DNA from 4 places in the Priestia sp. ABM2_011 genome. Region 1 is predicted to be linked to each of the others. Evidence: riboswitches for the same ligand, from Rfam matches in the RefSeq annotation. Region 1 holds a riboswitch; each other region holds the start of a gene.
What was found. Region 1 has a riboswitch for cyclic di-AMP ahead of ACXAE4_RS07740 (dicarboxylate/amino acid:cation symporter). Riboswitches for the same ligand answer to the same signal wherever they lie in the genome.
Positions count from the first base shown of each region.

Region 2: another riboswitch for cyclic di-AMP. It lies ahead of kdpF (K(+)-transporting ATPase subunit F); the one in region 1 lies ahead of ACXAE4_RS07740 (dicarboxylate/amino acid:cation symporter).
Region 3: another riboswitch for cyclic di-AMP. It lies ahead of ACXAE4_RS25560 (cation:dicarboxylate symporter family transporter); the one in region 1 lies ahead of ACXAE4_RS07740 (dicarboxylate/amino acid:cation symporter).
Region 4: another riboswitch for cyclic di-AMP. It lies ahead of ACXAE4_RS08440 (potassium channel family protein); the one in region 1 lies ahead of ACXAE4_RS07740 (dicarboxylate/amino acid:cation symporter).

Region 1 is NZ_JBSWUB010000001.1:1,477,787-1,483,444, reverse strand. It holds gene ACXAE4_RS07755 (3-oxoacid CoA-transferase subunit B) at 1-40, opposite strand, end outside; gene ACXAE4_RS07750 (CoA transferase subunit A) at 25-726, opposite strand; gene ACXAE4_RS07745 (aspartate aminotransferase family protein) at 727-2,076, opposite strand; gene ACXAE4_RS07740 (dicarboxylate/amino acid:cation symporter) at 2,185-3,420, opposite strand; cyclic di-AMP (ydaO/yuaA leader) riboswitch at 3,601-3,755, opposite strand; gene ACXAE4_RS07735 (NAD(P)/FAD-dependent oxidoreductase) at 4,359-5,658, opposite strand, start outside.
Region 2 is NZ_JBSWUB010000001.1:2,275,282-2,280,939, reverse strand. It holds gene kdpB (potassium-transporting ATPase subunit KdpB) at 1-16, opposite strand, end outside; gene kdpA (potassium-transporting ATPase subunit KdpA) at 38-1,699, opposite strand; gene kdpF (K(+)-transporting ATPase subunit F) at 1,724-1,804, opposite strand; cyclic di-AMP (ydaO/yuaA leader) riboswitch at 2,102-2,242, opposite strand; gene ACXAE4_RS12400 (hypothetical protein) at 2,258-2,395, opposite strand; cyclic di-AMP (ydaO/yuaA leader) riboswitch at 2,468-2,610, opposite strand; gene ACXAE4_RS12395 (undecaprenyldiphospho-muramoylpentapeptide beta-N-acetylglucosaminyltransferase) at 2,770-3,837, opposite strand; gene ACXAE4_RS12390 (CHY zinc finger protein) at 4,015-4,350, shown strand; gene ACXAE4_RS12385 (ArsR/SmtB family transcription factor) at 4,370-4,684, opposite strand; gene ACXAE4_RS12380 (putative quinol monooxygenase) at 4,889-5,173, shown strand; gene nfsA (oxygen-insensitive NADPH nitroreductase) at 5,203-5,658, shown strand, end outside.
Region 3 is NZ_JBSWUB010000001.1:4,860,920-4,866,577, reverse strand. It holds gene ACXAE4_RS25570 (hypothetical protein) at 1-182, opposite strand, end outside; gene ACXAE4_RS25565 (undecaprenyl-diphosphate phosphatase) at 641-1,465, shown strand; cyclic di-AMP (ydaO/yuaA leader) riboswitch at 1,739-1,878, shown strand; gene ACXAE4_RS25560 (cation:dicarboxylate symporter family transporter) at 1,985-3,244, shown strand; gene ytvI (sporulation integral membrane protein YtvI) at 3,458-4,489, shown strand; gene ACXAE4_RS25550 (DedA family protein) at 4,649-5,254, shown strand; gene ACXAE4_RS25545 (EcsC family protein) at 5,279-5,658, shown strand, end outside.
Region 4 is NZ_JBSWUB010000001.1:1,610,677-1,616,334, forward strand. It holds gene ACXAE4_RS08425 (peptidyl-prolyl cis-trans isomerase) at 1-147, shown strand, start outside; gene ACXAE4_RS08430 (Lrp/AsnC family transcriptional regulator) at 436-891, opposite strand; gene ACXAE4_RS08435 (carboxymuconolactone decarboxylase family protein) at 1,012-1,470, shown strand; cyclic di-AMP (ydaO/yuaA leader) riboswitch at 1,586-1,730, shown strand; gene ACXAE4_RS08440 (potassium channel family protein) at 1,855-2,514, shown strand; gene ACXAE4_RS08445 (TrkH family potassium uptake protein) at 2,518-3,837, shown strand; gene ACXAE4_RS08450 (YjcZ family sporulation protein) at 4,165-4,245, shown strand; gene ACXAE4_RS08455 (YjcZ family sporulation protein) at 4,434-4,520, opposite strand; gene ACXAE4_RS08460 (tetratricopeptide repeat protein) at 4,694-5,191, shown strand; gene ggt (gamma-glutamyltransferase) at 5,601-5,658, shown strand, end outside.

The DNA of each region.
Region 1 (5,658 bases):
GTCTTGCAATACGATGACGAATATCTATTCCCAAACCCATTTCCAATTCACTCCTTTTGAAGGCACAATATAATCCACAAATACGCCTGACGTCATCACATTCTCTGGGTCAATGTCGCCAAGAGGAACGATTTCCTCCACTTCAGCAATAGTTATACGACCTGCCATAGCCATTAATGGATTAGTGTTTCGAGCGCTTTTATCATAGAGCAAGTTGCCGAATGGATCTGCTTTTTTTGCATATACAAAAGCCACGTCGGCTGTGAGCGGTTTTTCAACTAAAAATGTCTTGCCGTCTACTTCCACTTTTTCTTTTCCAAATTGAATAATGTCATTTTCTATTCCTACATCAATCAGTACTCCTCCAAGTCCAACTCCCCCCGCTCGAATCCGTTCAGCAAGCGTTCCTTGAGGAGAAAACTCAACTTTCAGCTTTTCTTCTGTCATCAGCGTTCCAGCCACGGGATTCGATCCAATGTGAGAAGCGATCAGTTTTTGAATTCTTCCTTGACTTACTAATTTTCCCGCACCAATATGAGGAAAGCCTGAATCATTACATATCAGTGTGAAATTTGATTTTTCGCTTTCAATAAGACCGTCAATGAGAGAAGGCGGACTGCCTACGCCTCCAAACCCTCCTATCATCAGCGTAGCAGCATGATCCACGTATTCAATTGCTTGTTCCACAGTTGTAATCTTTTGAAATGAGTTTTCGACCTTTGTCACTTATTTCACCTCATCTCCCTGTTTTTCATTTTGTACTTCATACAATGTTTTCGAAAGCAACACGACCGCTTCATCAAGTTGGCGATGAGTAATCGTAAATGGTGGCGCAATAATAATACCGTCTCCTTCTACTCCATCTGTTCCTGCTTGTGAAGGATAAAGGAGAAGACCATTTTTATGGGCTTTACTTATTACGCGCGCCGTCATATTTTCGGAGGATGAAAAAGGCTCCTTGGTTTTTGGATTTTGTACAAGCTCAAGACCAACTAGTAAGCCTTTGCCACGAATATCACCAATGATAGGGTAAAGAAGTTGAAGCTCCTTCAATTTTTTTACTAAATAGTTTCCTTTCAGCGCTACTTGTTGAACAAGATCGTTCTTTTCAATATAGGCTAAGACAGCTAGCCCTACAGCCGCTGACAGCGGATTAGCGCTTAGCGTATGGCCGCTCATAATTAATTTGGATCCGTTCATGATAGGTTCAATCGTTTTGCTGCTAGCTAACGTAACGGCTATCGGTGTATATCCTGCTCCCACTCCTTTTCCAAGCGTCATGATGTCTGGTTTAGCTCCCCAGTGCTCATATGCAAACATCACGCCTGTACGCCCAATGCCAGTCATGACTTCATCGGCTATCCATAACACATCATATTTATCACAAATTTCTCTTATCACTTCATAATAACCGGGTGGAGGTGTAAGAGCTGCTCCGGCAGCTCCTACAATGGGCTCTGTAATAAAAGCAGCAATATGTTCAGGGCCGGTTCGTTTGATAACTGTTTCCAATTCGTGTGCACAAGCAAGATTACAGGATGGATAGGTTTGATGAAACGGACATCGATAGCAATAAGGAGGTGAAACCGAAGGATAATCTTCAAGCAAAGACGAGAAACGTTTTCGTCTTCCAACGTGCCCTGACATAGACAGCGCTCCTATTGTAATACCGTGATAGCTCATCCAGCGTGACAAAACCTTTGTTTTGGTTGGCTTTCCTTGCTCTTGAAAATGCTGAATGGCTGTTTTCATAGCCGTTTCAGTCGCTTCTGTCCCGCTGTTAACAAAAAAGCTCCACTGGAAATGATTGCTGCTTAATTCACATAGTTTCTTAGCTAAGGCTTCCGTCGGATCGCTTGTAAACTGCGACCGATATACAAACGCAACTTTCTGTGCCTGATCCGTCATCGCATCAATAATTTCTTTTACGCCGTGTCCGATACTTGCTGTAACTGCCCCTGACGAAGCATCTATGTACTTTTTTCCATCTTGGTCGTACAAATAAATTCCTTTTCCATATGAAATAACTGGGTAGTCGTCGTCGAGCAGCGGCTTTATAACATGGGTCTTATTCATTTCCGCACTCTCCTTTCAAACACATACTCTTATTAAACTGTATGCTGAAAAGAAGAGTTTCTTGCCAATAAAAAAAGCCCTAGCATATAGCTAGAGCTTTTACATTTATTAAGCCGATTGCGTTACAGATTTATCGATACGCTTTGCTTCTGACTCAGCCACAATAACGGCACACGCAGCGTCCCCCGTAATATTTACAGATGTACGAAGCATATCAAGCAAGCGATCAATCCCGATAATCAATCCGATACCTGCTACAGGCAGGCCAACCGAACTCAATACCATCGCTAGCATAATGAGACCAACTCCCGGCACGCCTGCTGTACCAATACTAGCAAGCACCGCTGTTAATACAACCGTCACAAGAGCACCCAGCGACAGGTCAACGCCGTATACTTGCGCAATAAAAATAGTCGCGACACCTTGCATAATTGCTGTTCCATCCATGTTAATGGTAGCACCTAACGGCTGAACAAAACTGCTGATGGACTCCGGGACACGAAGATTTTTTTGAGCCACATTCATTGAAATCGGAAGCGTTGCACTACTGCTTGATGTACTGAATCCAACTGTCATCGCAGGAGCAAAACCTTTAAAAAATTCAATAGGGTTACGTCTGGCCATAAGAGCGACTGACCCCCCATATGTTACAATCGAATGGATGAACAGTGCGAGCACGACTACAATCATGTAAAGCCCCATCGCTTTAATTGCCTGCCAGCCTTGACTTCCAACCGCTGTTGCAAGAAGCCCAAATGTTCCGTAAGGAGCAAACTTCATCACTAGATTTACAAGGTACATCATCAATTCATTGCCTTGCTCGAGTAAATTATAAAGCCCTTTGGTTTTACTTCCAAGCATCGTAATACCAAAACCGATAAAGATAGAGAAAACGATAAGTTGAAGCATATTCCCTTCAGCCATCGCTTGGATTGGATTGACTGGAATCATATTTAAGAATGTCTCTCCAACCGGCGGTGCTTTTTCAGCTTCAAAAGAAGCGTTTTGTGTATCAAAAGATCCAAATGTTCCTGGTTTAATAACAAACGCTAATAATAAACCAATTACAATAGCAACGGTTGTTGTCACTAGGAAGTACGAAACTGTTTTTGCCCCGATTCTTCCCAGTTTTTTAGGATCTCCTAAACCTGCTACGCCTAACGTGATAGAGAAAAACACAATTGGTACAACAAGCATTTTAATTAAGCTTAAGAAAATTTGCCCAAGCGGCGTAAACAAGTACTTGTCCAGCGGAGCAAAAGCACTTGGAGCAAAAGCATTAATCAACACTCCTACAACAGCACCAGCAATTAGCGCGATAATGATCTTTGTCGATAGCTTCATAGATTTACCTCCCATAAATAAATTATATTAGAATGATTCTAACTACTATACTTATTTTACCATGCATTGAGGGTGATAACACTCAAAATATACAATATATTAAAAATTTTCAGATTAATAGTTTAGGAATATTTTTAGCTATACAAAAAAACATGAGAATATCATGGTTTCATAGACCTGTTATTCCCTCACTGAATGCTTACGGAGTTAGCTGTCGGATTCGGGTACGTGAGTTACCCTACTTGATTCATTCAAGATTCACCCCAAGTACATTACGCACAAATATGGGTCCTCCGTTCTCTTATAAAACAAAAGAGATTAAGCAAATAATTTTCTTTAATATTTTTGCATGATAATAATTGTTACTTTAATTAAAATTCATTTTATGTATTCCTGTCAAGTTTTTATTCAAAAATAATGCATGATTTTATCGTAAAAAGTTGAGAATTGTTATATTTTAAAATATTTACATCATATTTTAATAAACCAAAAACACTTATTTAACAAGACTTACAATCTAATGAATAAAAAATTAATTCAAAAAATAGTTTATAAAGTGAACTTTATTTCCATTAATATCATTCATTAATATGTATAATTATTCTAATATCCATGTACTTTACTGCTTCCATAAATATTTTACTTATCAAAAAAAATAACTCTTTCCAACTGTTGATTTTATCCTTGTACTGCTTGATATACACTCCCTAAAATTTCACTGACTTTATTGATGCGAAGAAATCGACATTATCAATTCCCCTTATTCTACTTAATTCTGCTCAAGATAGAAGTATAGATTTCCTACTATCTTTTAAAAAAGGAGCGGGTAATTATCATATAAAACTATCGGAGTTGGAGCGGTACAAGTTCTTTACTTTTTACTTATTCCCTCTCGTTATTTAACCCATAAAAAAAAGAGGCCGTGACGGCCTCTTTTTTTATACAGTAACAGGTTCAGAACTTGCTTTACGATTCTTTAATTTTTCAACAATGTCACGCGCTACCCACACACCACACGCACTTGCCTGCGCGAGTCCTCGCGTAATACCAGCTCCGTCTCCTCCCACGTATAAACCGGAAATTTCAGTTTCAAACTTATCGTTTAACTTCGGACGGGCGGAGTAAAATTTCGCTTCCACACCGTAAAACAGCGTATGTTCAGATGCTAACCCAGGCGTTACATGATCCAGTGCTTCTGTCATTTCAATTAAGCTTTTCATTGTATTGTATGGAAGCACTAAACCCAAATCACCAGGGACAGCTTCTTTTAACGTTGGTTCTAAAAAGCCTTCTTTAATTCGATTCGCTGTTGAACGGCGCCCCTTTAAAATGTCTCCATACTTTTGAACAACTAAGCCTCCGTTTGACAGCATATTAGCTAATCTTGATACTTCGTGCGCATATTCGTTCGGCTGATCAAATGGATCCGAAAATTTATGAGAAACAAGCAGCGCAAAGTTCGTATTTTGACTTCCAAGCTTCGGATCTTTGTATGCGTGTCCATTTGCTAACATAATCCCTGAATGATTCTCTACTACCACATGCCCTGAAGGATTGCTGCAGAACGTTCTGACTCTTGTACCTACAGACGTATTGTAAATAAATTTCCCTTCGTACAAGTGCTTGTTGATTTCTTCCATAACAACGTTAGATGTTTCTACTCGAACACCGATGTCTACTTGATTGTTAATCATTTTCAAACGGCGTTTTTTTAGTAAGTCGCTCATCCACTTCGAGCCGTCTCGACCTGGTGAAACCACGACTTTATCAGCCGTAATTCTGTCACCATTCTTCAATTCAATACCGCGCACGATATGCTGACCATCTTCTTTTTCTGTTATTAAATCGGCTACTTCCGTTTTATACTGCATATCAATTTTTTCTTTTAAGTATTCATAAATGCTTTTTAAAATTTCTAAATTTTGCTCTGTTCCTAAATGACGCACTTGGGCACGCAATAGCTTTAATCCTGCTGCGTATCCGCGTTTTTCAATTTCACGAACTTTATCAGTTAACGGATCCGTAATCGTATCGGTTGCTCCGTGTTTTAAATTAATTTCATCCACGTATTTAATTAAATCTACCACCTGTGATTCAGACAGATAATCCGTCATCCAGCCTCCAAATTCACTGGTGATATTAAACTTCCCATCTGAATATGCGCCGGCTCCACCGAAACCATTTGTGATAGAACAAGCAGGCAAACAGCCAGCAAACTCTTTTCTGCCAACTGCAGGC
Region 2 (5,658 bases), 800 kb from region 1:
AATTCCGTTTATTCATTATGATCCTCCGCTTTCTTGATTACAGTGTTAAATACTCAGCAACCGGCCCAAGCACAAGCACTGGGAAAAATGTAAGTGCTCCTACAATAACGGTAGTTCCAATTAAAATGCCGCTAAATAAAGACGTATCTGTTTTAAATGTCCCAGGTGTTTGGGGAACAAGCTGTTTGGATGCTAGTGAGCTCGATACCGCCAGCATCGTAATTAGTCCGAAGTAACGTCCAATATACATAACGATTCCCGTTGAAATGTTCCAAAACGGCGTTGCATCACCGAGTCCTTCAAAGCCGGATCCATTGTTTGCTGCTGACGACGTAAATTCATACAGTGCCTGACTTAACCCGTGAAAGCCTGGATTTGATATACCTTCTATTCCTAAATGAGTGGTAAGTGCTACAGCTGTTCCTCCTAAAATTAGCAGCGGCTGCAAAATAAGCGTCACGGCGATTAGCTTCATTTCTTTTCCTTCAATTTTTTTACCTACGTATTCTGGTGTTCTTCCAACCATTAAACCTGATAAAAATACGGCGATAATGACGTACATCATGACATTCATAAATCCTGCTCCGACACCGCCGAATACGGTATTTAACATCATATTTCCAAGCGTTAACAACCCGGTAAGAGGCGTAAGAGTATCGTGCATGGTGTTGACTGCACCTGTTTCACTTGCTGTCGTCACGATGGCGTAAAGCGTCGACATGCCGACACCAAAACGGACTTCTTTCCCTTCCATATAACCGTTCGCTTCGTTCAAATGAAAAGAATCAAGTCTTGGATTGCCGCCCCACTCTGTTACGAACGCTGTGCTTAAAATAACGATAAACAGCATACTCATCGCTACAAACAAGATGCGGCCTTGCTTACGCTGTCCGATCATTTTTCCGTATGTGAAAGGAAGTGCTGTTGGCAATAAAAGCATAAGGACGATTTGTAATACATTGCTCAACGCGTTAGGATTTTCAAATGGATGAGCTGAATTGACACCAAAAAATCCCCCTCCGTTGTTTCCTAGCTCTTTAATTGAAAGAAAAGAAGCAACTGGTCCCCTTGCTATTTGCTGTGTTGCCCCTTCTATTGTATGGGCAGTCACCGTTCCGCTTAACGTTTGAGGGACACCTAAAAACATAAATAAAATGCCTGTTATAAAAGCGATAGGAAGTAAAATACGCGTAATTGACTTTACAAAATCAACAAAAAAGTTTCCCATTTCTTTCCCTGCCAGCCCACGAATAAAAGCGATTGCTACTGCAAGTGCCGTTGCTGGTGCAGCAAACATCATAAATACAATGGCGGCCATCTGCGAGAAATAGGACAAACCTGATTCGCCGCTGTAGTGCTGCAAGTTCGTATTTGTCATAAAACTAATGGCCGTGTTAAAAGCAAGTGCCGGATCCATTCCTTTGATGTGGCTTGGGTTAAACGGCAGTACCCCTTGAAACCGGAAGATAAGGTACACCACAAAAATCATAAACGTATTCGCCAAAACAAGAGTAAATGCATATTGCTTCCACGTCTGATTAAGCCCTTTAATTCCTGCTGCTTTAAACATCACCGTTTCTATCTTTCCTATCAAGCTAGTGTTTTTATCGTTTGAAAACACATTCGCTATATAAATACCTACGGGCTTTGCAATAAGCGCTACAAAAACAAGCAGCAGCGCAACTGATAGTAGAAAAATCCCCACTTTTTATTCCTCCGCTTATTAAAATTGTTCTGGATTTAACAGTACATATACTAAATAAATTAAAACGAGAACTGAAATACCTAACAAAATGAACGACACTTTCACTTCTCCTCTCTTTCATCTACTACATGAGACGACCAGCAAATAATTCCGTACATAGCAGCTGTTAATATGGCAAGCGTTGCAAGCATGATCATATCCAAGTTGCTCCCTCCTAACTGTTTCCTAACAAAAATGATAGCTTCTAAGTTTAGTGACGGTTTCTTTTCATAAAGCATCACGTCCAAAAAAGCTAACCGTGAGACGTGATGCTGATTTTTCCCACTAAAAAACCGCAGAAGAGAGTTCTCTTCCGCGGTTTAATGCACGACAAATAAGCCGTGATTCACACGAATTTTTTACTCCCAAAACGCTTACGGAGTTAGCTGTCGGATTCGGGTTATGGAAGTAACCCTACTCAGTTAAGAGATTCACCCCTAGTACATACGTACAAAATATTGGGTCCCCCGCTCATAATTGATTAAGCGTATATTTGTTATTTAATTTTTAGACTTAATAATAGTTTTTACTGCTGCGTTTAAAACTTTGATTAGCTAACGTAGACAAATAGCGGTTTGCTAGATCAAAAGATTGCTGGTCGCACATGGCCCGATATTCAATCATTTGAATCATTTGCTTAGATAAATGCATCCTGACGCTCCTTTCACCTATATTTTGAAAGGAGCGTACTATCCGCTGTTATAGAAAACGACCACGATTACACCATCCTCTCTCTTAACGCTTACGAAGTTAGCTGACGGGTTCGGGTCAAGAAAGTAACCCTACTCAATTAAGAGATTCACCCCTGATAATTGGGTCCTCCGCTCTTTCCTTCTCTTTCAGAAAAGACTCAGCGTTTCACAGTGGAACGTTTCATGAGAGTAATCTTACTCCTGTTAAAATTTACTGTCAACAACATTTTTTGAAATTTTAAAAGCTTTATTTTTCTATATTTATTCATTATTTTAAAATAATAATTTCAGAAGAAAAAAAGCGTTCTTATCGAGGAGATAAGAACGCTTTTTTTAGCTCATTTTCTCAATTTCATTTACAAGAATTGAAATAGCATCCGTTTTTGTTGCTTCACGCATTGTACGCTTCATTGTACTTGCCTGCTGCTGAAGCTCACTTACTTCACGTAAAAACAATTCTTTTGTTAACTGTTCTTCTTCTACAACCATACAGTAGCCTTTTTTCTTAAAAGATTGTGCATTTAAAATTTGATCTCCGCGACTCTGTGCTTTTGATAAAGGAATAATCATCATCGGTTTATGAAGAGCTAAAAACTCAAAAATGGCATTGGATCCACCGCGTGTAATCACATAATCAGTTGCCGCTAGAACATCAGGAAGTTGTTCGTTTACGTATTCTAACTGACGGTATCCTGACTCTTTTTCAAGGCTTGTATCAATATTGCCTTTTCCGCAAAGGTGTACAATTTGGAATTTCTTTTGCAGTTCAGGCAAAGACTCTCGAACGATTTCATTAATACGGCGTGCTCCTAAACTTCCGCCCATAATCGTTAAAATGGGGCGCTTATCATAAAAGCGTAGCCAGCTTTCCCCGTTCGCTGCGCTTCCGCTAAATAGCTCTTTTCGAATAGGTGAACCAACAACCTGCACTTTTTCTTTTGGAAAGTAGTTTGCGGCTTCATCAAAAGAAGTAAAAATTTTAGTGGCAAATTTCTGCGCAATTTTATTTGCCAGTCCCGGTGTTAAATCACTTTCATGAATGAACACGGGAATGTTTAAAGATTTAGCAGCCATTACCACAGGAACTGTGACGAAACCGCCTTTTGAAAAAACAAGAGAAGGCTTTAGTTTTTTCAGCACGCGACGTGCATCGCCAACCCCTTTTGCTACTCGAAATACATCTTTTACATTTTCCATATCTACATATCGACGCAGCTTCCCGCTTGAAATCGCATGATATGGAACGTTTAATTTTGTAATTAATTCTTTCTCAATACCATTGTGAGAACCGACATAATGGATATCCCATTTTTCACTGTCTAATTCTTTCATGATGGCAATGTTTGGCGTTACGTGCCCCGCTGTTCCGCCTCCGGTAAAAACGATAACTTGCTTACTCATTTTTTCTTCCTCTCTTTGCATCACTTAATCGATCTGTTTTGACATCAATTTTTATCTAATCTTTTTAGCATGCAATCTGACATGTAAAACGATGGTTTTATTATAGCATTTTTCTTTTTACATATGTATGATAAGGCGTATAAAAGCATGCTATACTTTTCATAAGGAGTGATGATAATGAACAAATCTGTACCTGCAGTAAAAGGTGACACAGTGGATTCCGAAACGCGCTGTACGCACTATCATACGGATAAAGATATTATCGCAATAAAATTTTATTGCTGTCATACATATTATCCATGCTATCAATGTCATAACGCACATGCGGATCACGACATTAAAAGATGGCCAACATCTATGTTTAATGAAAAAGCTATTCTTTGCGGAGTATGTAAACATGAGCTCTCAATTAATGAATATTTAACCTGTAACTCGACTTGCCCTCACTGTCGTTCTTCTTTTAATCCCGGATGCAGCCTGCATGGACACATTTATTTTGAACAAAAAAGCTGAACAAAATATCGTTCAGCTTTTAAAATAATTGCTCATCTATATTGATAATGGAAGGAAGCAGACCTGGGAACAGTTCCTCAAGTTCTTCTAAACGCAAGGAATAATAGTGCTGCGTACCTTCTATACGTAGTTTGATAATTCCAGCTTCGCGAAGTACTTTAATATGATGTGATAGCGTTGATTTTGATACATTTAATTTTTGATAATACGAACAGGTCTGCTCCTTTCTTGTCGCTAAACACTGTACAATTCGCAGCCGGTTAGGATCACTCAACGCATGTAAAATAGGCGTTAATTTAATTTCAGATTTCGGTGGTTGATAAGGTTTTCTCATGCTTAAAATATAACACAGCTTCTTTTGTGTATCAATGTTCGATAACTTTCGAACTAAATTCCTTGCACTGTTATTTAATCGGTGTTATAGTTTCATTGTTCGATGATATTCGAACTTATCTTCATTTTAATCGTAAATTGAATGAAAGATTAAAAACAAAACAAATAATATAAAGCACCATCATTATTAAAGGAGGAATCATCCATGATTCATTTACAAGCTTCAATGAAAGTTAACCCAGCAAAAAGAGAAGAATTTTTAGAAAACGTACAAGAACTAATTAAGCATTCTTTACAAGAAGAAGGAAACAGCAACTATCAACTATTTGAAGATGCTTTTACACCTAACACATTTATGATGATTGAAGAGTGGAAAAGCGAAGAAGCAATTCAAGCACACAATAAATCAGCTCATTTCCAAAGTTTTGTAGCATTTGCTCAAACTGGCGTACTTGTAGCACCTTTAGATGTAAAAACATTACAAGGCTAAAAATAACTTCTTTGAAAGGATGACGCATCATGAATGAAGCAATTCGTACAATTCAAGATCATCGTTCTATCCGTCAATATACAGACGAAGCAGTAAGCGACGAGCATTTAGATACAATTATTCAATCTGCTCAGTCAGCCGCTTCTTCTATTAACGGACAGCAAGTAACTATTATTAGCGTCCAAGATAAAGAAAAGAAGAAAAAGCTTTCAGAGCTTGCGGGCAACCAAGCGTGGATTGACCAAGCTCCTCTATTTTTAATCTTTTGTGCAGATTTTAATCGTGCTAAGATTGCAGCTGAGCTTAACGATGCGCCTCTTGGCGTAACCGATGGGCTTGAGTCAATTTTAGTGGGGGCAACCGATGCTGGAATTTCTTTAGAAGCAGCAACAGTTGCAGCAGAGTCACTCGGTTTAGGTACAGTACCAATCGGCGGAATTCGCAGAAAGCCACTAGAAGTCATTGAACTCCTAGATTTACCGGAA
Region 3 (5,658 bases), 3.4 Mb from region 1:
TTTCCATAAGCAGATAACCCTCGTCTATTAGCTAAAATGAGTGTGATAGCATGAAGAATAAATCCAATAAAAAGAGGAGTATAGCTAAAGCCCATAACAATTCCCGCGCCAATTAAAGGAATTCCCAGCAAGGCTTCATACCCAGCAGTGACCCATTTCATTGTACGTACATTTCCATTCATAGTAAAAAGCCTCCTAAAAAAGATACTACTATATACGAGAAAAGAGAGAAAAAAGTTTCAAATTACTTAGGGGATATGTCGTATAAGTCAGCCCTATTGGATTAAAATGATAGATGACAGTAAAGGGGGATGGAAAAAACATAATGATTTAGTCATTTTTTCACACTAAAGAAAAATAGTCTAGATGATTCATTTTTAGCTAAGGGACCAGAATTTATACTGAACATAGTGACTGCTTTTTAAAATAAATAAAAGCTGATATCGTGTTTTTTGGTTGTAGCATGTAAGCTTTTTATTACAAATTATTAAAGATTCTTATCTTTTTGCAAATACACATTGTATTTCATAGTTTTAACAATTATGATAAAAAAGCAAGTGTCAAAATAGGAAAATAGTTGAGCATGTAAAACGAAGCGATAAGCTTATTAATTTGAAAGAAAGGCAAGGTACATAGCTTTATGTGGGAAATTATTGTAGCAATCATTTTAGGGATTGTAGAAGGTTTAACAGAGTTTGCTCCCGTTTCGTCAACTGGGCATATGATTATTGTGGATGACCTGTGGTTAAATTCAAAAGAATTATTTTCATCTCCAGTAGCTAATACATTTAAGATTGTTATTCAGCTAGGGTCGATTTTAGCAGTAGTTGTTATTTTTAAAGATCGTTTTATTAATTTATTAGGATTGGGAAAAAAACCAGCTGCTGCAATTGGACCGACAAATCGCTTAAATTTAATGCAGGTAATTGTTGGTTTGTTACCCGCAGGAGTGTTAGGACTTTTGTTTGATGATTACATTGATGAACATTTGTTTTCTTTAAATACGGTGCTAATTGGCTTAGTGGTCGGAGCTGTATTAATGATTCTAGCAGATTTGTTTGGACCTAAACGTCCGCGTGTAGAGACGGTGGACCAAATGTCTTATGGACAAGCACTAGGTATAGGACTGTTTCAATGTATTGCTCTTTGGCCAGGTTTTTCTCGTTCAGGCTCAACGATTTCAGGAGGGGTTCTTCTTGGAATGAGCCATAAGGCAGCCGCAGATTTTACATTTATTATGGCAGTGCCAATTATGGCAGGAGCAAGTGGACTTTCATTGGTTAAAAACTGGCAGTATTTCACATCAGATGCACTACCGTTTTTTATTGCTGGTTTTATCAGCGCCTTTATTTTTGCGCTTATATCGATTCGCTTTTTCTTAAAATTAATCAACCGCATTAAATTAGTTCCGTTTGCCATTTATCGAATTATTTTAGCGGCTATTCTATATTTTGTATTTTTATAAAATAAATAAGCGTATTTTATAGCCATTTAAACTTCTGATAAAGACTTAAAAAGCAAGAAAAAGCTATTGCAACATTGCAATAGCTTTTTTGCATAAATATATATTATTGTCTTTTGAAAGCGTTTTATAAACATGGGTATTGACAAAACGTGTCGAAAAATAGTAAATTAATATTTGTGCAGTATAAAGTTAAGTAAAAGTAAGACTTCTGTTTAGTTTTATTGACTGTAAAAAACGTATGACAACGTATAGATCGTTTTAATTTTATAAAAATTGAATAATAAGCTTAATCGTATAGAGCGGGGGAATCATTATCGGCAGTAAAGCTGCCTTGGGGTGAATCCTTACAAAAGGTAGGAAACTCTCAATTCCGAATCCGACAGTTAACCTCGTTTGCTTTATTGAGAGAAAGAGCCCAAAATAGCGTAAGTAAAAGGCTGTTCTTTCTTAAGAATAGTCTTTTTTTGTTTTTTCAGAAAAGTATATACAAATGTCATACATCTTTGGGGAGGTACATCTATGAAAAAAATTCGTTTTGGTTTGGCTACGCAGATTTTTACCGGTTTAATCCTCGGTGTTCTTGTAGGAGTAATTTGGTTTAACGATCCGCGTGTAGTAACATACCTGCAGCCGCTGGGAGACTTGTTCTTAAGATTGATTAAGATGATTGTTATTCCAATTGTTATCTCAAGTTTAGTCGTTGGAGTTGCAGGAGCAGGTAGCGGTAAACAGGTCGGAAAGCTTGGCGTTAAAACCATTCTCTATTTTGAAATTATTACAACTTTCGCAATTGTAATCGGTGTATTGATTGCTAATATTTTTCATCCTGGACAAGGTGTAGACATTCATTCAGCACAGAAGAGTGATATTTCACAATACGTTGAAACATCCGAACAGCAAGAAGGAAAGTCAGTGGCTGAAACGTTCTTACACATTGTTCCGACAAACTTTTTCCAGTCAATTGTTGAAGGGGACATGCTAGCAATTATCTTCTTTACAGTATTGTTCGCACTTGGAGTAGCGGCAATTGGAGAAAGAGGAAAGCCTGTTGTTCAATTCTTTGACGGCGTTTCTCACGCAATGTTTCACGTGGTAAACCTAGTAATGAAAGTGGCTCCGATTGGAGTATTTGCTTTAATTGGTGTAACAGTTTCGAAATTCGGTTTAGAGTCACTTCTTTCATTAGGAAAGCTTGTTATCTTAGTTTACTTAGCGTTAATTTTCTTCCTACTTGTTGTATTAGGAGGAATTGCGAAATGGGCAGGAATTAACATTTTCCACTTATTCCGCTATATGAAAGATGAACTGTTGTTAGCATACAGTACATCTAGTTCTGAGACAGTTCTTCCGCGAATTATGGAAAAACTTGAAAAGATGGGCTGTCCAAAAGCTATCGTATCGTTCGTTGTACCAATTGGTTATACATTTAACCTAGATGGTTCTGTTCTCTATCAAGCGATTGCAGCGTTATTCTTAGCGCAGGTGTATGGTATTGATTTAACGATCGTTCAACAGCTGACGCTCATTCTGGTATTGATGGTTACATCTAAAGGAATGGCTGCGGTGCCAGGAACATCATTTGTTGTATTACTGGCTACTCTTGGAACAATCGGCGTTCCGGCAGAAGGATTAGCCTTCATTGCGGGAGTAGACAGAATCATGGATATGGCACGTACGGTTGTTAACTTAGTAGGAAACACACTAGCAGCAATTGTGATGTCTAAATCTGAAGGCAAATTTGACCCTAAAAAAGGTACAGAGGTCATGAGAGCCGGCTAATTTATAAATTAAAAAGCTACTTATTCTATTCAAAAAATTAGAATAAGTAGCTTTTTTCATAATAATTCCTTTATTATTATGGAAATTGACCCTATAATATGTAACATCAGGTATAAATATATCCAAATTTTATTCTTACATAAAAGCAGTCACTGGTTCCTTTCTTTATCAATAAATATAGAGATAGCTTAGCTAGTTGGGGGATAGTAGAGTATGTGGAAAAAGCGAATATGGGTCATTGCCTCGATAGTAATCGTATGTTTGTTAATCCCTTACAGTTTACCGATTGTGTTTGCTTTATTAACAGCATTAGCGCTTGAGGGTATTGTTCAAAAATTGCATCAATCTTTTAAAATGAAGAGAGTCTACGCAGTGCTTATGACCTTCATTTTATATGTTGTTTCGCTCATACTTATTGGATTTTTTATTGTTCGGACAATCGTTACGCAAGTGGTAGCTCTTTCAAAGATAGCGCCTTCATTTGTAAAAGAAATCTATGAAACCGCGATTTATCCAACTATTATCAAGTGGAAATACTATTCAAACGCTCTTCCTACAGAAGTGATTTCTTCTATCGAGCGCACGCTTGAAAAAACCGTAAATTCATTAGATTCTCTATTAAAAAGTACCGTGGAAATCATCATTAGCTTTGCTGCTACTGTTCCTGGATTTCTACTAGAGTTTCTTATTTATTTAGTAGCGCTTGTATTTATCAGCCTTGAGCTGCCTGCTATTAAAAATAAAATTAAGTCATTTTTAACAGAAGAAACGAAATATAAGCTACAAGTTGTCATCACTCAGCTTATCCAAGCGGGGGTTGGTTTTATTAAGGCACAAATTATTTTAAGTGTCATGACGTTTGTAATGGCTTATGTAGGGCTTTGGCTATTAGATGTTCCGTATACCGCGCTGCTTAGTTTATTAATTGTAATTGTCGATATCTTACCAATCCTTGGGACGGGCTCGGTGCTCGTTCCATGGGGGATTTTTGCTCTTACGCAAGGGCATGACTCATTAGCAATCGGCTTATTTATTCTATTTGGAGTGATTACGGTAGTAAGACGTGTAGTAGAACCAAAAGTGTTTTCTACAAATATGGGTATTTCACCTTTGGCTGCACTAGTTAGTTTGTACATTGGATTTAAACTTTTAGGTTTTGTCGGGTTGTTTTTAGGACCGGCTTTAGTTATTTTATACGATGCTCTTCGTAAAGTAGGTATTATTCAAATTAACTTTAAACTATAAAAGCGCTGGATAAAACTAGCGCTTTTTTTATTGAAACTTTTGTAGTACGTCATACGTAAAGAGGGAAAGGAAAAAACTATGTCGCGTTGGTTTTTATCTATCAATCGGCTAAATTATAGTTTTGCAGTCTTAGATTTAATGACATGAGGAGGAGAATTTTTGTTAGAGTCGGTTTTACTTTCTTTAATTGAAGCGCTAAAACAGCTCTCTTATTTTGGCGTAATTTTAGCATTAACGTTTGAGTTTGTCCCCGCAGAGCTTGTTTTACCTTTAGTAGGGTATTGGGTGTACCAAGGTGATATGAACTTGTATCTGGCTATCCTTGCAGGTACAGTAGGCGGTGTATGTGGACCGTTGACTCTTTACGCACTGGGACGTTACGGTGGACGACCGCTAGTTTTAAAATATGGAAAATATTTTTTGGTGAAAGAAAAAGAAATTGACGCTGCCGATCGCTTTTTTAATAAGTACGGCAGCGGGGTCGCTTTTTTTGGACGGTTTATTCCAGGAGTGCGTACGGCTATCTCTTTTCCATGCGGGATGGCAAAAATGAATGTATGGCTGTTTTCTATTTACACATTTGTTGCGATGCTTCCAGTAACGGCTATTTACGTATATTTAGGATATAAGTTAGGACCTAAGTGGAAAGAGGTGGGTCCGATTGTTTCTCAATACATGCAGCCTATTGGAATCGGAATTGTTGTTTTAATTGCGTTGTTTTTTATCATTAAATATGTGCGGAATAAACAAGTAGGACAGAGCTGATAAATCGAGGAAAAGAGTGAGGATATGTCAGAGCATGAACAATTGAGAATAGAATTACGAAAAATTGAAAAGTGGGAGAAAGACCAAAAAGGACTTTTTTTCTGGGAGCGGCTGGCTCGCTTGCCTTTTTCAGCTTTAGATAAAGTAACGCCAAAGTTCATTCATCAAAAAATAGAAAAATTATTAGATGAAATTGCTAAGTATGTTGATAATGGAGGCCAGTATTTAGCTAATACGTCTGCCACGCTAGAGAAAGCATCAGCCCAATTACAAGAAAATAAGCAGCTGTCAATAGAGGATGTTCAGCATTTATCTCTGCAGGAAATGGATGAGTTGGCGGAGTATTTTATTGAAGTCCGAAAAAAGAATGCGCAGCTGCAAGGAGCTACAACCGGAGTAGGTGG
Region 4 (5,658 bases), 130 kb from region 1:
TATTATATTCTTATTTTAAAACAAAAAGATAAAAAAACGGAATCAGAAGTCAAAGAAGAAATGATGAAAGAACTTGTTTTGAATCATATCAACCGGTATATCCAGGATCAACTGCCAAGGTTTCACGTGACTTTCAGCCTTAGGTAGTTCCCTTTTATATAGATTGATTGTTTTCAAAAAACAAGCAGGTAAAAGAGCTTTCTATTAATAGAGAGCTCTTTTACATTTTTAAGTAGACAGAAATGTCGGTACCTGATAGAATGAAGTTGTAAAACTTTCATTATTCGGAAAATTTATACCCTCCAGCTTTGGAGGGTTATTTTTTATGCTTTTGGACGAATAAAAGAGGCTAGGACAGAAGTAGTTTAGTGGAAAGAAGATCCGAACGATGAATCGTTCGGATCTTTTCGTTAGTACGGTGAACGTATGTTTCAATCACTTTTCATCTTTTAAATGACTCAATAATGCAGAAGACATCTCCACGTGAGAAAGGGCGATGTGTGAAATCGTTTTGGCATAAGGTGTAATTTCGTTAATAAATTGCTCGAGTACGTGCAGGTGAGGAAGCTGAAGCTTTGTAATGAAGCAAGCCTGTCCGGCGATGCGTTCACAGAATAAAGCATAGGGATACTGAGAAATAAATCTTTTAAAACGCTCGTGCTCTCCGTTTTTCATGGTTACTTCAATAAAACACGAGACGGGCAACTGCAGCTTTTCATAATCAATATCGATTGTATATCCTTTTATAATACCAAAGCTCTCTAGCTGTCTTACTCGCTCTGCCACTGAAGGAGGAGACAGGTTAATTTGTTTTCCTAGCTCTCTTAAGGAAAGACGGCTGTTTTGCTGCAGTGCCTGCAAAATCGATAAATCAATTTCATCAATTTTCAATTGAAAACCTTCTTTCATATTAATGTTTTATTTGATTAGTAATAGCAGATAATATGTTTTATTTGTTATCTGAAATCTCCATTTTTCTTACTATAATAATTAAAAAGGAGTGAGTAAAAAATGGCAAGAGTTTTGTTAACAAACGAAGAGGGAACAAATTTTGAAAAAGCACTGAATTTAATTCCAGATGTAAAAAGGTTGTATGATGAGCTATACGACAAGCTTTGGAACAGTGATATAGTAAAAAGAGAGACTAAGGAAAAAATCAGGCTTTATCTAGCAGGTGTTAACGGCTGTGAGACGTGTATGAGCATGTCATATGTAGGCGATAAGACGCTTAATCAAAAAGTGTTAAGAGAAAAAGAGCTGGAAGAAAAAGATCGACTGCTGTTTCGATTTATAGATGTATACCGAGTGCGTCCAAGGGATTTGACGGATGCTGATATGGATCAATTAAAGAAATTTTACAGTGATACGCAGCTATTAGAGCTTTTGGCTGTTATTAATTTGTTTGATCAATTTCACAAACTGATTGTCAGTTTAGATTTATATGATTTTTGCAGTTTGCAGCGCAAGTGATGTCTTCCCTAAAAATATCTTGACAGACAAAATCCACAGGAGTAAGATAGCTTTCGTGAAGTGAAACGTATCATGAATCGAATCGATTATTCTAAAAAATAGATCATAGACATTTGAATAAAAATCGCTTAATCCATTACGGAGCGGAGGACCCATTATTTACGCACATATTGTGCTCCGGGGTGAATCCTTAAAAAGGTAGGGTTACTCTTAAAACCCGAACCCGACAGCTAACTTCGCAAGCGTTTTGAGGGGGAAGAGTGTGAAAAAACACAGGAGCCTTCCTGTGTTTTTTTGCGCTTTTTTTAAGAAAAACATGTAATTTTTTAGAAAAAGTATAAGCTAAGAGAACACACAGCAGTTGAAGAAAGGAATAAATACATTATGAAAAAACAGTTTGCTGTATTGGGATTAGGTCGTTTTGGAGGCAGTTTGGTTGAAGAGTTTGCTAATTTGGATGTGGATGTGCTCGCTATTGACCGCAATCAGGAGGTAGTAAAGAAATATAGCAACTCAGCTACATATGTCGTGCAAGCGAACGCAATTGATGAAGCTAGCTTAAAAGGGCTAGGCATTCGTAACGTTGATCATGCTCTTATTTCGTTTGGAGACGATATCGAAGCAAGCGTGCTTGCAACGATGCTTTTAAAAGATATGGGCGTTAAGCAAGTATGGGTAAAAGCGGTGAATATGTATCATCAAAAAGTGCTGGAGAAAATAGGAGCGGACAAAGTCATTCATCCTGAGCGCGATATTGCGAAGCGGATTGCTCATCACGTGGTGTCAGAAAAAATTATTGACTATATTGAACTGTCTAAAGACTATAGTATTGTTGAAATTGTCGCTTCTAAGAAACTTCATAATAAAACGCTGTTTGATTTAAATATTCGTGCAAAGTACGGCTGTAATATTATCGGTTTTCAGCGAAAAGACGGGGAAATGGTGATTTCGCCTACGGCGCATGAAACAATTGAACAAGGAGATATGCTGATTGTTATCGGACATAATCGCGATTTAAACCGTTTTGAAGAAGAAGGAGTTTAACTTATGAAAAAAAAAATTGTTAGGCTTACGCCGCCGCAGCTGCTTGTCTCCATTTTTGGCGGAGGAATTATTATTGGTGCTCTTTTATTAATGATGCCTTTTTCTACTACTGAGCCAATCCGGTGGGTAGACGCCCTTTTTACATCTACTTCCGCTATGACAGTGACCGGCTTAGCCGTCGTAGATACAGGTACGCGTTTTACCGTCATCGGTCAAACGATTATTATGCTGTTAATTCAAATAGGCGGTCTTGGCATTATGTCATTTGCCGTGCTGATTTTTATGATGCTAGGTAAAAAAATTGGATTTAAAGAGCGTATGCTCGTTCAGCAGGCATTAAATCAAACGAGCGTCGGCGGAGTTGTCCTGCTAGTTAAAAGGCTGTTTATCTTTTCATTTTTAATTGAGTTTGTTGCACTTATCTTTTTAGCGATACGCTGGGTTCCGGAATTCGGATGGTCTAAGGGGCTATTCTTTAGCTTGTTTCATTCAATTTCAGCTTTTAATAACGCAGGGTTCGGACTATTATCTGACAGCTTAGTTCAGTATGTAGGAGATCCTATTATTAACATAACGATTTCCTTTTTGTTTATTATTGGTGGGTTAGGATTTACCGTTCTTGCTGATATGTGGGTAAAAAAATCGTATAAAAAACTAACGCTGCATTCAAAAATTATGATTATCAGCACGTTTGCCATTAACATGATTGCCATGCTTTTTATTTTTTTCTTAGAGTACGGCAATTCACATACACTTGGAAGTTTGTCATTAGGAGACAAAGTGTGGGCGTCTTATTTTCAAGCGGTAACAACACGCACAGCAGGTTTTAATAGTATCGATATAGGAAGTCTACATGATTCCACCATATTTTTAATGGTTATGTTAATGTTCATAGGTGCAGGGAGTGCGTCAACAGGAGGAGGTATTAAACTAACAACGTTTGTGGTGATTGTCTTTTCTGTATGGGCATTTTTACGAAGCAGGGAAGATATTGTGCTGTTAAAGAGACGGCTTCTTCCTCTTCATGTGTTTAAGGCACTAGCCATTACGATGATTTCGATTATGTTTGTGTTTGGGGCCATTTTTCTATTAAATATCTCAGAAAACCTGCCGTTTATAAAAATTATGTTTGAAGTGGTTTCTGCGTTTGGAACAGTGGGGTTATCGATGGGAGCAACTCCTGAGCTTTCATACTTTGGACGCGTGATTATTATCTTTATCATGTTTTTAGGAAAAGTGGGGCCATTAACCCTTGCGTTTTCATTATCTAAGCAAAAGCGTGAAGCCGTTCGCTATCCAAACGAAGATATAATGCTAGGATAGAAAAATCGCCTTCGATGAGGCGATTTTTTTATATTATTTATACGTTCAAGACATATAAGAGGTTACGCACAAAACAGTTGCGATGAATAAAAAGAAGGCAAAAACAAGAACAATGGGCAATTTGGAATGTCGGCGCATTAAAGCCCCTCCTTTTTTATAGTAAAAAAATCTCTTACTATATATAACGAAAGAAACAAAAATATGATTCACTTTTTTTGGCGAAATTTGAAGGTTTTTCTCATTGGAAAAATCCGCACCCCTGTCCTAAACATTTTGCCAAGCTGTTGCATACACTAAAAGCAGATAACAGGAAGTGAGGGATGGTACGTGGGAAAACAAAATTTTGCGTTAATCGTTGTGTTATTTGTTTTACTTGTTATTGTAGGTGCGTCTGGCTTTCGCTTTTAAACGTTAACTTTATTTGCGCATAGTCCCCTTCAAAAAAGGCATACTAGGCGGAAGTAAAAACCAAAAATTTCTTCAATATTGCCGAACAATGAGTTCCTCTACTCATTCATCTAATCGGTATGTAGCCATGCGAAAGCATGGTTTTTTTGAAATAGGAGAGGATGAATGATGTTCATCCTCTCTAGAAATTAGTAGTAGCAAGAACACCCTACGATTACTAATAGGATAAATAAAACAACGATAAATGAAAAACCAAAACCGCCTTTTGCGCCCATATGTGTAACCTCCTTTAATAAAAGTCTCTATATCCTATGTACTAATTGGGTTAAGTGATTGAGAAATTTGCCTATTTTTTAATGGTAACGTTTTTTGTGAAGAATGAAGAACACTTACTTTTTTCATTTGCGCAGAAATCCTTTATGATAAAGAGGAAAAGGAGGGCAAACAGGTGGGAATACATGCACAATACGTCATGAATCAGCTAGAAGAGGGAAAGTGGAAAGAGATCAAGCGCGAAATTCAACAAGAAATGAAGAAAAAACCTCAAGCATCTGATTTGTACTGTTACTTAGCCGTTTGTTTAGCAAAGCAAATCGAAGAATCAATTATCTTTGAAAAAATGGTATTGAACTTAGAAATGGACCGGGCTCTTCATCAGGCATTAACATTAAATCCATCTTCAAGCTTGGCGCACTTCGTTCGAGGAATAAAATATCGGGAAACTCCGCTTATGTTTGGAGGGAATTACGAAAAATCGCTGTTTTATTTGCAGAAGGCGCAAGATCTTGGTTTTGAAGGGATTATGCTGCCGCTCGAACTCGCCAAAACCTATATTCAATTAAAAGAAATGGAAAAAGCGAAAGAACAAATCGCCTATGCTCGGGAAATCAATCCTACGCACGCGGACATTAAAAAAGTCGAAAACATGCTCCAAACAGGACGATGAATCTAAAGTCCTGTTTTATTTTTGATTTTCAGAAAACGTATGCTGATTTTCATAAAGGATTGCTTTTTATATAACAATAAGAATATTTATAAAAAATTTAAGAAGTGCATGTAAGTCGAACGACTTCTTAACTGCTAGATTTTCTACATTATTAGAGCGTTCAGTCTACATAGTTCCAAAAATAGTAAGAAACTATCAGCCTATGGATAAATTGTTAGAAAATATAGATAATTGTAAATGAATAGAGAGAAAAGTTAAACATGCGATTAACTAAAAAAGCAAAGGTATGATTTACTTTGCTTTTTATTTATACGCATATGTAAAAAATATCATAATAAACCAATTTATTCTTCGTGAAATCCATCGTCTCAGGCGATGTGAAATAATGTATTTGAAGGAGGAGACCCAGATGAAGGTTATGAAGATGTTGGCTATTACGTTATTTAGTTTATGTTTAGTTGTCACAC